DNA from 3 places in the Prevotella sp. RM4 genome. Region 1 is predicted to be linked to each of the others. Evidence: riboswitches for the same ligand, from Rfam matches in the RefSeq annotation. Region 1 holds a riboswitch; each other region holds the start of a gene.

Region 1 (3,215 bases):
TAGATAATGTTCTCCTGCTCGTCGTAGCGTTCGCCTGCATAGATAAACGAGTAGTTCAGGTTCCAGTTCTTATAGGTAAGACCCAGAATAGCAGAACCTGAGTGCCAGGGGATGTAGGGTATCTGATGCTTATAATACGAGGTTTCGGCATCAGAAACATCGCGTGCATCCTGATAAGTGTACTGGGCACGAGTGGTAGCTATCAGATCCTTACCAATCTTGAAATCGGCCTCGGCCTCAACATCTATTCCCTTGATGTGAACCTTACCTAAGTTCAGCATCGTCCAACGGAACTGCTGCCCCTTGGGGTAAGCCACAATTTTATCGTGTACTGTATTATAATAGGCATCGAAGTGCATCTCGGCATGGCGAATGATACCATGCTCAAAGTGCTTGTTAAGCGCAAAGCCGGCATCGTACTGCAGGGCGCTCTCGGGCACCAGGTTGGCATTACCCATATCGGTATAATACAGGTCGTTGAAGGTCGGCATGCGGAAACTCTTTTTTACGTAGGCTCGCATAGAGAAGAAGGTGCCTCGGAAGGGATACACGTTAACAAATAGCGCCGGCGTGAGTTTTGATAGCGAATGACTGCTGTTTAAGCTTGCAAACTCACCCCTGCGGTGGGTTTTGTCGTGGATAAAGGTAGCCAGGATAGAGCCTTGCGCCTTCAGGTGTTTGTAGTCGATAGCTGTGGCTAAGCTTACCAGATTAGAGATGCGTTTGGGGTAAGCAAAGTTGTAGATATCGGCATTCAGTTTGTTCCACTTAAAATCGTAGGCCAGCGATGCACTCCAGTTGGGTAGCAGCTCCAGTACATTGGCTGTAGAAAGATAGAACTCCTGCTGCTTGTAACGATTGTCAACAGGTAGCTGGGTGGTATCCTTGTTTACGTAGTGGGTGTTGTAATAGGCATACTTGGCCAGCCATCGGGTGCTGAAACCATCGCCTATATTCTTATTATAATCGGCTTGTACAAAGGTGTTCAAATCCTGTTGGCGCTCACCACGTCGCCACACGTTGTTTACGATGGCACCAGGAATGCCTCGGGCTGAGTTATATAGATAACCCTTAAGCTGCCAACTACCCTGCTCCAATCGGCCAAACAGGTTTGCTTCGATACGTTCAGCATGTATATCGCCGTTCTGTCGCACAGCCGTTGTGTCCCAAGCCGTTTGTCCGTTAGGATATTTTCGCTCGTAATGGAACTTATACTTACCGCTGGCTGTTAAGAAGCCGGCACTTACCGATGAGCTGATGGTTGATGACAGTTTCTGCTCCCAAAGGGTAGAAAAGCGGAACATATCGCTTGAACCATACTGGGTTTTAAATCGCAGATGGGTATTCTCGCCTTTCTTGAAATCAGGCGCTTTGGTACGGATATAGATAGAACCGGCGTTTCCAAAATCGCTGGCGGGCTGGAAGATGGCACTCTTCTGGCCGTTATAAAGTGTGATATCCTCTACGTTATCAAGTGAGAACTGGCCCAAGTCAATCTGTCCGTTCTGCGCATTACCTAACTGCACACCATCGTAGCTGATGCCTAAGTGATGCGTACCCATCGAGCGGATGTTTACTGTTTTAATGCCGCCCACGCCGCCATAATCCTTTAGTTGGATACCAGAGAAATAGCGCAATGCATCGGCCACAGAGTGCGTGTTCAGTTGTTCCAGCAGTTCGCCCTTCAGTTTCTGACTGGGTACCACCTCGCGCATGGCAGGCTTCGACACAACAATTATCTCCCGCACATGCTGCACGGAATCTAACTTGCTTTGTGCTGCCGTTGTCATCGCCAACACGCAAGCCATTGCCAATGTGAATGCTCGATTCATCATCTTTTATTCTGCCATCGCCATCTAACCCCAGAGATAGGCAAGCGGCTAAAGTTTCATCGGCAGGTCTTCTGACTTATCGTCTGGCAGCAAACGTCTTCCCAAAAATCTCAGTGACATACATGTTTGCGCCTCATAAAGGACGACTTACAGCAGCGGGAAAGGCCACGGGTAGGTGCCTTTCGGCGGGATTCTGTTCAGGATTCTCACCCGATTCCCTATTAATCTCCACATCAGGAGAACCGATTACAGCTGCAAAGATACAATAATTATTCTCAAAATAAATAGTTTTACTCAGTTTTTTGATTTTATGCTCCACCTTGCCATCTAAAGCACGATATTTTTTCCCAACTTGGGAATGTTTGATTCCCAGTTTGGGAACATTTCATTCCCAACGTGGGAACAAAATGTTCCTCTAATGGGAATTATTGTAATCTAGCACTACCTCATCGGGGTTTACTTCTAATGTGGCTTTGGCGCCTGTTAGGAGGGGGAAGTTTTTTAGGTGGGCATGACCTACAGGAAAGTTGTAGCATACGGGAATGTGCCAATGCTGTAGGTACTCGTTGAGCAGGGCGTACATGTCGTCGAAACCGTTTTCGGGGTGTTTGTATTTGTTGAACTGCCCAACAATAACGCCTCGGATGTGTTTCTGTAAGCCACGTATCTCGATGTTATGCAGCATGCGGTCTACCTTACTCATGCCCTCGCCTGTATCTTCAATAAATAGTACGATTCCATCGATAAACAGCGGATCGAAATCAGAGCCTGCCAGATCGTTGAAAACGCTCATGTTACCACCAACGATAATGCCCTCGGCGTTACCTGTTATGTTTAAGGGATGGGGAGCAATGCAATAGGTGGGCAGATGACCAGCAAGCATGCCTCGTAAAGCCTGACTCACGGTATCGTTGCCCTCGTAGGTTTTCAATGCATGACACATCGAACCATGAATACCCATTACGCCTGCCCTAGCCTGGGCACACAGCAACGCCGTCACATCGCTGAATCCGATAATCATCTTTGGATGCTGCTGGAGTGTATCTAATGAGATACGGGAAAGCAGATGGGCAGCCCCATCGCCGCCTCGCGAACACATGATGGCCTTGATGGATGGTGTGCGTAAAGCCCACAGCAAATCGCTAAGTCGCTCATCGATAGTGCCTGCAAAACCATGATAATCGGCCAGTGCATGGGGCGCCACGATGCATGGATAGCCCCACTTCTCTAAGGTTCGGATGCCGCCATTAATGGTAGCAGTATCGGTAGCACTCGATGGCGAGATTATAGCGATGGTGTCGCCCGAATTTAGGAATTGGGCTGAAAGCGACAGCATCCAGCAAAGCATCAGCGATATGATAACGAGTTTCTTCATCTTGCTGG
Region 2 (3,215 bases), on a different contig from region 1:
GTCGGGTGCCGAATCCCTCATTGCGGGTCAGTCGCAAACCGCCTGTGATGTAGAGTGGATCCAGCAGTGCCCACTCGTCCTGCACATACAGTGCTTCGGTATTGTCAGTCGCTTTTCCGCCAGCCACACGCATCGGCGCTTTCAACCAGTCGTAGCGATACTCCAGTCCGGCACTCAACTGCTGCTCATAGGGCAACGCAAAGATTCCTTTCAGCGAGATGTTAGTCAGTCGTTGGTCGCTCTGCAGTTCCTTATCACCGGGGAAGTAAGGGAAATAATTGGTAAAACGGCCGTTCACATAGCCATCCGTCAGCGTGGTATCGGTATAGGCGTAGTTATAGGCATGCTTCTTCCAGTCGGCATCCAGCGTAATCACGTCGGTCTTGTTCAGCTTCCACTTACCACCAACCGACGCCGACGCATTGTTGTACTGCAGATCCCATGTCTTCACGTCCACACCGGGATGATGACCGCAGGGGCGATAGATGCGCTTCCAGTAGATGCTACCGTCGGCATAGAGTTCGATGGCAGGCGTGAGCTGATAAGTCAGTCGCTCAGCTATCTGCCAGTTGGTATGCCGGTTCACCGTCTTGTTGCGCGAGTCGGTGATGTGGTATTCCGTTTGTTGGATAGCTTCCTCGGCGGTGTTCTGCCAACCGTCGGAGTGCTGCAATTGGAAGTTGGTGTAGCTCGACAGTTTACCATAGTTGAGCGCCACGCCGTTATGCTGCCTGATGTCGCCATAAGAGCCCACGCGCGTGGTGTTCTCCACCATCACGCCCTGTTCGCGATGCTTGCGGGTGATGATATTGATCACACCTGCTATCGCATCACTGCCATAGAGGGCACTCGAGGCCCCTTTCACGATTTCTATTTTCTCGATGTTGTGCGGGTCGATAAGACTCAGGTCGTTCTCGCCACCATTATCACCATGCAGGCGCCTACCGTCTATCAGTATCAGCACATACGCGTTGCCCAGACCATTCATCTGCAGTCTGCTACTCATATCGTTCTCGCTGAAATCGAACGATGCCGTCAGTCCCGACAGGATATCCTCGATACTCTTGCCGGCATACTGCTGCAACTGCCGGCGACTGATTACTTCGGTCTGCACGGGCGCATCTTTCAGCAGGTGCTGCGTACCAGTACCTGTCACCACCACCTCCTGCAAACTATCAGCACGCCAAATGTCCGTCTGGGCATTTACACCAATAGCAAGCAAACTCAGGCCTATTGCCAATTGCTTCTCTAGTTTCATTACTTTCAAATTATCACAACCGCTAACTCCTGAACGGTCTAAAGTTAAATTGTCAATCTTCAATTGACATTCGGCAGGTCTTCTGACTTTCCTCAGTCTGCCTTACCTTCCCGAGCCTGTGGCTCAGTGGCGTTATACAGGCAAACCCTTTTTGCGAGGATTACAGCTGCAGGTACAGTTACGGATTCTCACCGTATTCCCTTTTCATCGTAGTGGCATCGGCCACCAGATGACCTTATTTTGGCGACAAAGGTACAACTTTTTTCGGTTAACCACACATATTTAGCAGAAAATTTATATATTTGCACCCAAATCAACTTCAGAAGATGCCGAACAAGACAGCGTTTATGATAGCAGCACCCACCAGTGGCTCAGGCAAGACAACCATTGCCCGAGGCCTGATGCAGTGGTTCACCCAGAACGGTTACCGGGTGCAGCCCTTCAAGTGCGGGCCCGATTATATCGACACTAAATTCCACACAGCTGTCTGTTGGCACCCGTCGGTCAATCTCGATACCTTTATGACTACGCCCGCACACGTACGCGCGCTATTTGCGCACTACGGGGCTGATGCTGACATCTGTATCGTCGAAGGTATGATGGGCCTTTATGATGGCTACGATCGCGAACTGGGTTCGTCGTACGACATCGCCCGCGTGCTTGATATTCCCGTGATTCTGGTGGTCGATGCCAAGTCGGCAGCCTACTCGATGGCAGCCCTCTTATCGGGCTTTATCCACTTCCGCGGCGACGTTTATATCGCCGGTATAATATTTAACAAAGTTGGTTCGCAGCGCCACTTCAACATGCTGCGCGAAGTGTGCGATGAGCTCCATGTCAAGTGCCTGGGCTACCTGCCTAAATCGCCCGACCTGGAGCAAAATTCACGCTATCTGGGGCTCGATTTCTCTCAGCTACCCGAGTCAGACCAGCTGACTGCCCTTTTAGAGGAGAATATCGACCTTCCATCTCTCAAAAGTCTCACTACCACGCTCCTTGACGAGGTAGAGTCCAAAACAAGAAACTGCGAGTTCCAGCATCTGGAAACGAAAACGCTTATAGCCAGGAATCATGAAAGTTTTTCGTTCATCTATCAGGAAACTTTAGACCAGTTTGGCGACGTCATTTTCTTCGATCCTGAGAAAGATGTGCCAACTTTTGATGGCATCGACCTGCTCTATCTGCCAGGCGGTTATCCTGAGAAGCATTTGGAGGCTTTGACAGCCAATCAGGCTTGTCTGCATGCTATCAAAAAATTTGCGGAGGATGGCGGCAGGATTGTTGCTGAATGTGGCGGTATGATGTACCTCTGTCAAGCCATCATTACCGACGATGACAGCTACCCCATGTGCGGTGTACTGCCCTACTCGATCACTGCCCGCAAAGCTGATCGCAAGCTGTCCTTAGGCTACCGCCAGTTCACCCTCGATGGCAAGACCTATCGAGGGCACGAATTCCATTACACGCAATTCATCGGCGATCCCCCTGAGAGTATCACCCAAGTCTATAACGCTAAAGGTGAGCCTGTACCAACGCCCGTATTCAGATATCACAACGTACTGGCCAGCTACACGCACCTTTATCAAATACCCAGCATCCTATGAAATTCATCGTCATTGGTATCACAGACAACCCCAACCCCTATTTTCCCCCTGAGGTGATGGCCATCATACGCGATGGAAAGGTGTTTTCTGGCGGCAAGCGCCACCATGAGATTGTAGCCCCGCTGCTACCTGCAGATGCCGAATGGATAGACATCACTGTACCGCTCGATGCCGTATTTGATAAGTACTCTCAACATGCATCACTCCACTCGACCTTTGGTCGCTCGCAAAGCGAGAACACTAGACACTCAACAGAAATCATCGTCTTTGCTTCTGGAGATCCGCTGTTCTTTGGGTTTGCGAATACGATTCGTAGGAAGATGCCAGATGCTGAAATCATCGTCTATCCTACC
Region 3 (3,215 bases), on a different contig from region 1:
CTTACCACCAGGATAAATAATATCACGGCGACGACTAACAGAACCATCAGCGCTATTTCCATGTTTTTAGAAGTTTATCACACCAATATTGAAATGCATCTTTTTAAGATATATACTATTACAGTTTACCATTGTGGCTCATGTCGAGTACCCACAATCTTACAATCATTGCCAACACTATTAAGGCGAATGCCATCAGGATAATTAGATTTGTTTCCATACTTTTATTACTTTTGTTTTTAAATTTCTGGTGCAAAGATATAACAAAAAGACAGTATCTGCAATAGCACAGACAAATGGTCGGGTGGTTTCAGACAAATAGTCGGGTATTTGTTCGCGATAACTACACCTATTATAGATATAAAATTGTTTAAAACCACAAAACAAAATGTAGTTTTATCGTGTGTTTTGCTATCATTATCTTGAAATTAAGTGCCAAAAGTTGTGTAATTTGTCCGACGACGTGTCGTTTTGTCCGACAGATTGTCTGAAATGTCCGACGATTTGTCTGAAACCACCCGATCATTTGTCTAAACCCTTGTGGGAATGGATTTTTTGCCTTACCTTTGCAACCAGAAAATTTAATCGCTCTTTCTTTTTTTTAAGTAATAGATATAACCTAATGATCAATATCCTTTTGACAATGAAGGGCAGTGCGTAATGGAACGAAGCGTTAACTGCCAAACGTGCCCCAGGCCAACTATCTCGCTAACGGATAGAAGGCCTGGGGCCTTTTTTTGTATAAAACAAATTATTTTTGATTTTTTGTTTGGCGTATAAGAATAATGTTGTATATTTGCAACGTGATTCAAGAATGAGTCTATGTGAAAGTTGAGGCTACGCCTCGACTTAACGTGAACGTTGAGGCATAGCCTCGACCTTCGCCCGTAAAGGTTCGCTTAGCCGCGATTAATTGGGAATGTGAGTGAGAATCTCCGACTGTCCCGCAGCAGTGAACTCCATTATGGCTCCTAAGCATCAATGCCATTGCCCGTTTGGGTGAGAAGGCGCTTGGGAGTGGAGGAAAGTCTGAAGACCAGCCTTTTTCGGTATTTGCTAAATGCTCTCGATGTAAGGGCGTGAGGCGCAACTTAATTTTTGTGGGTATGAAACATGAATCAATCGTCGTGGTATACGACAGTTGTCAGGCTATTGCAGAAGAAATAGCCGACAAGCTTGGCGCTGAAACTATCAGCGTACAGAGTATTAACAACAGGCAGATAGAAAACTGCCAGAGTTTTGTTCTTGCATTAGAGTTTATGGCTGATGGAAGTATGACTCCCCATTGGCAGTGGGCTTGTCAAACGTTGCGTGGTGCTAGCCTAAGTGGAAAGAACTTTGCCGTGTTAGTGGCATTAGGTAACAAACTGAATCATGATGCAGATAAAATTTGCCATGAACTGCGTGAACGCCATGCGCACATTGTTGGCGAACAGCTATATGCTGAAACGCCCCAATGCAATCTCGAAAATTGGATATGTTCTGTTTCACCTAATTTATAATCAAATTACTATGGTATACATTTTAGTAGTAGCTTTGGAATTTTTGCTCGCAACCATTGGTGTAGCGTGTCTTATCAGACACTATAACCACAAAGTTTAGTGGCTATATAGAAATAATGATGCGGCGATAGGCTACCAGATGAAAGGGACCGTCGTCGTGTACTTCGCAAATAATGTGAATCGTGTCGTTTGCAGTATCTGCAGGGATATGTATGGTGACTGTCTTCTGGGTTGACTGGGAGATGGTCACTTTTGTTTGCCCTATCTCAGGCTGCTGCCACCATAAGAATTGCAGGTTGTCGCCATCACTATCCTGCGATGATGAGGCATCAAGGCGTATTGTATCACCCGCTTTAGCTGTGATATGAATGGGCAAAATACCTGTGTTGTTGTTTATGATAACTCGAGGATTATGATTGCCATGCCCCTCGGCAGCCCACTGCATACGTGCCATGAAATCGTTAAGCTCGTCGGGGTAGAAACGCTGCTTATACTCTATACTGATGCTACGCAGCGGCTCCTGCCAACTGGTCCAGGCGGTGGTAATCGAGTCGGCACAGAGTCCATGCTCATGATAGCCTGCCCAACCAGCTTGATGTGGATCGTCGGGATTGTTCAAACCATTGGGCATGACATACAGAAAACTAGGCGTATCGCCTTCAACTCCCCATTTGTAGGTAGGATACTCGCTGCCTAACGCACCTCGGCCTTGTATGTAGTCCTTATGCTGTTGCCAGTGGCGTTTGCCAAGTTCGCACTGCTCCTGCCATGTGCCTTCATCCCACACAAACTGCAAATCGTCGGCAAACTCCTTACGTAGCCACATGTGCGAACTGTAACTACGGTTCATACGCATATTGTAATGCATGTCTTGGTCGGTAATGGTATAGATGCGAAACTTATGCAAAAACTGCTTTAAGGCCTCAGCAGAACGTGTTTGCTTAACTCGCCAGATGGCTTGTGCCAATGTGTTGGCACCACCCCAGGCAGCTACATAGATTGGGCGTGGGTCGTCTTCGTCGGCAAGTTGTATCAGCAGTTCGCTACCAGGTGAATCGTTATCAGCACCAATGGATTTGATGCCACCGTGAATACTACCCATTACCGCACGGCTCTTCAAATAGTCGGCACTTGGCCAGTATCCTATGTACTGTTGTTTTCTTTCTTTATCAAATGCTAAGAAATTCTTCTGCTTCGAACGTTGCATCAGCTTCGGCACATCCTGTCTGTAAGCCTCAATTACCCGTTGCAGATACTGTGCCCATTCTGTAGGATAGGGATCGCAGTTCCAACCTACTGATGTAATCAATGCTTCTATTTCAAATTGGTCGGCATAGGCCATCAGTCGTACCATCGACTCCATATCGTCGGGTTCCACATCAGCAGGTGCAATGTCTGTACACACCACAAGTCGTGGTTTTAATTCTTTGTATTCAGCTTGGAGCGAAAGAGCTCCCATCATAGCCAGCAGGCAAATAATTATTCTTAGCATTATCATGATTGTTAATTTGTGCCGCAAAGATACGAAAAAAATCGGATAATGGTCTGTTATTAGTCTTTTTTATTGCAAAAAGAAAGGTGGCTGGTCGTCTCGACTAGCCACCTTTACCCTAACTAAACAAATACTTATTTATAAATTTACACCTGTGATTAAAGACTTGGAGTAATAGCTGCCAACCAGGCATCGATACGTGTATCGGTCTGGTCGTCCTC

What was found. Region 1 has a riboswitch for cobalamin ahead of T499_RS0108215 (TonB-dependent receptor). Riboswitches for the same ligand answer to the same signal wherever they lie in the genome.
Region 2: linked by a shared signal. The riboswitch ahead of T499_RS0111530 (TonB-dependent receptor plug domain-containing protein) and the one ahead of T499_RS0108215 (TonB-dependent receptor) in region 1 are both predicted to bind cobalamin.
Region 3: linked by a shared signal. The riboswitch ahead of T499_RS0107510 (NADPH-dependent FMN reductase family protein) and the one ahead of T499_RS0108215 (TonB-dependent receptor) in region 1 are both predicted to bind cobalamin.

What each region holds. Positions count from the first base shown of each region.
Region 1 covers NZ_JNKG01000009.1:38,325-41,539, forward strand. The annotation lists gene T499_RS0108215 (TonB-dependent receptor) at 1-1,832, opposite strand, end outside; cobalamin riboswitch at 1,876-2,094, opposite strand; gene T499_RS0108220 (S66 peptidase family protein) at 2,248-3,207, opposite strand.
Region 2 covers NZ_JNKG01000012.1:62,056-65,270, forward strand. The annotation lists gene T499_RS0111530 (TonB-dependent receptor plug domain-containing protein) at 1-1,258, opposite strand, end outside; cobalamin riboswitch at 1,313-1,503, opposite strand; gene T499_RS0111535 (cobyrinate a,c-diamide synthase) at 1,585-2,862, shown strand; gene T499_RS0111540 (bifunctional cobalt-precorrin-7 (C(5))-methyltransferase/cobalt-precorrin-6B (C(15))-methyltransferase) at 2,859-3,215, shown strand, end outside.
Region 3 covers NZ_JNKG01000008.1:400,272-403,486, forward strand. The annotation lists cobalamin riboswitch at 875-1,060, shown strand; gene T499_RS0107510 (NADPH-dependent FMN reductase family protein) at 1,107-1,502, shown strand; gene T499_RS0107515 (DUF1593 domain-containing protein) at 1,606-2,994, opposite strand; gene fldA (flavodoxin FldA) at 3,153-3,215, opposite strand, start outside.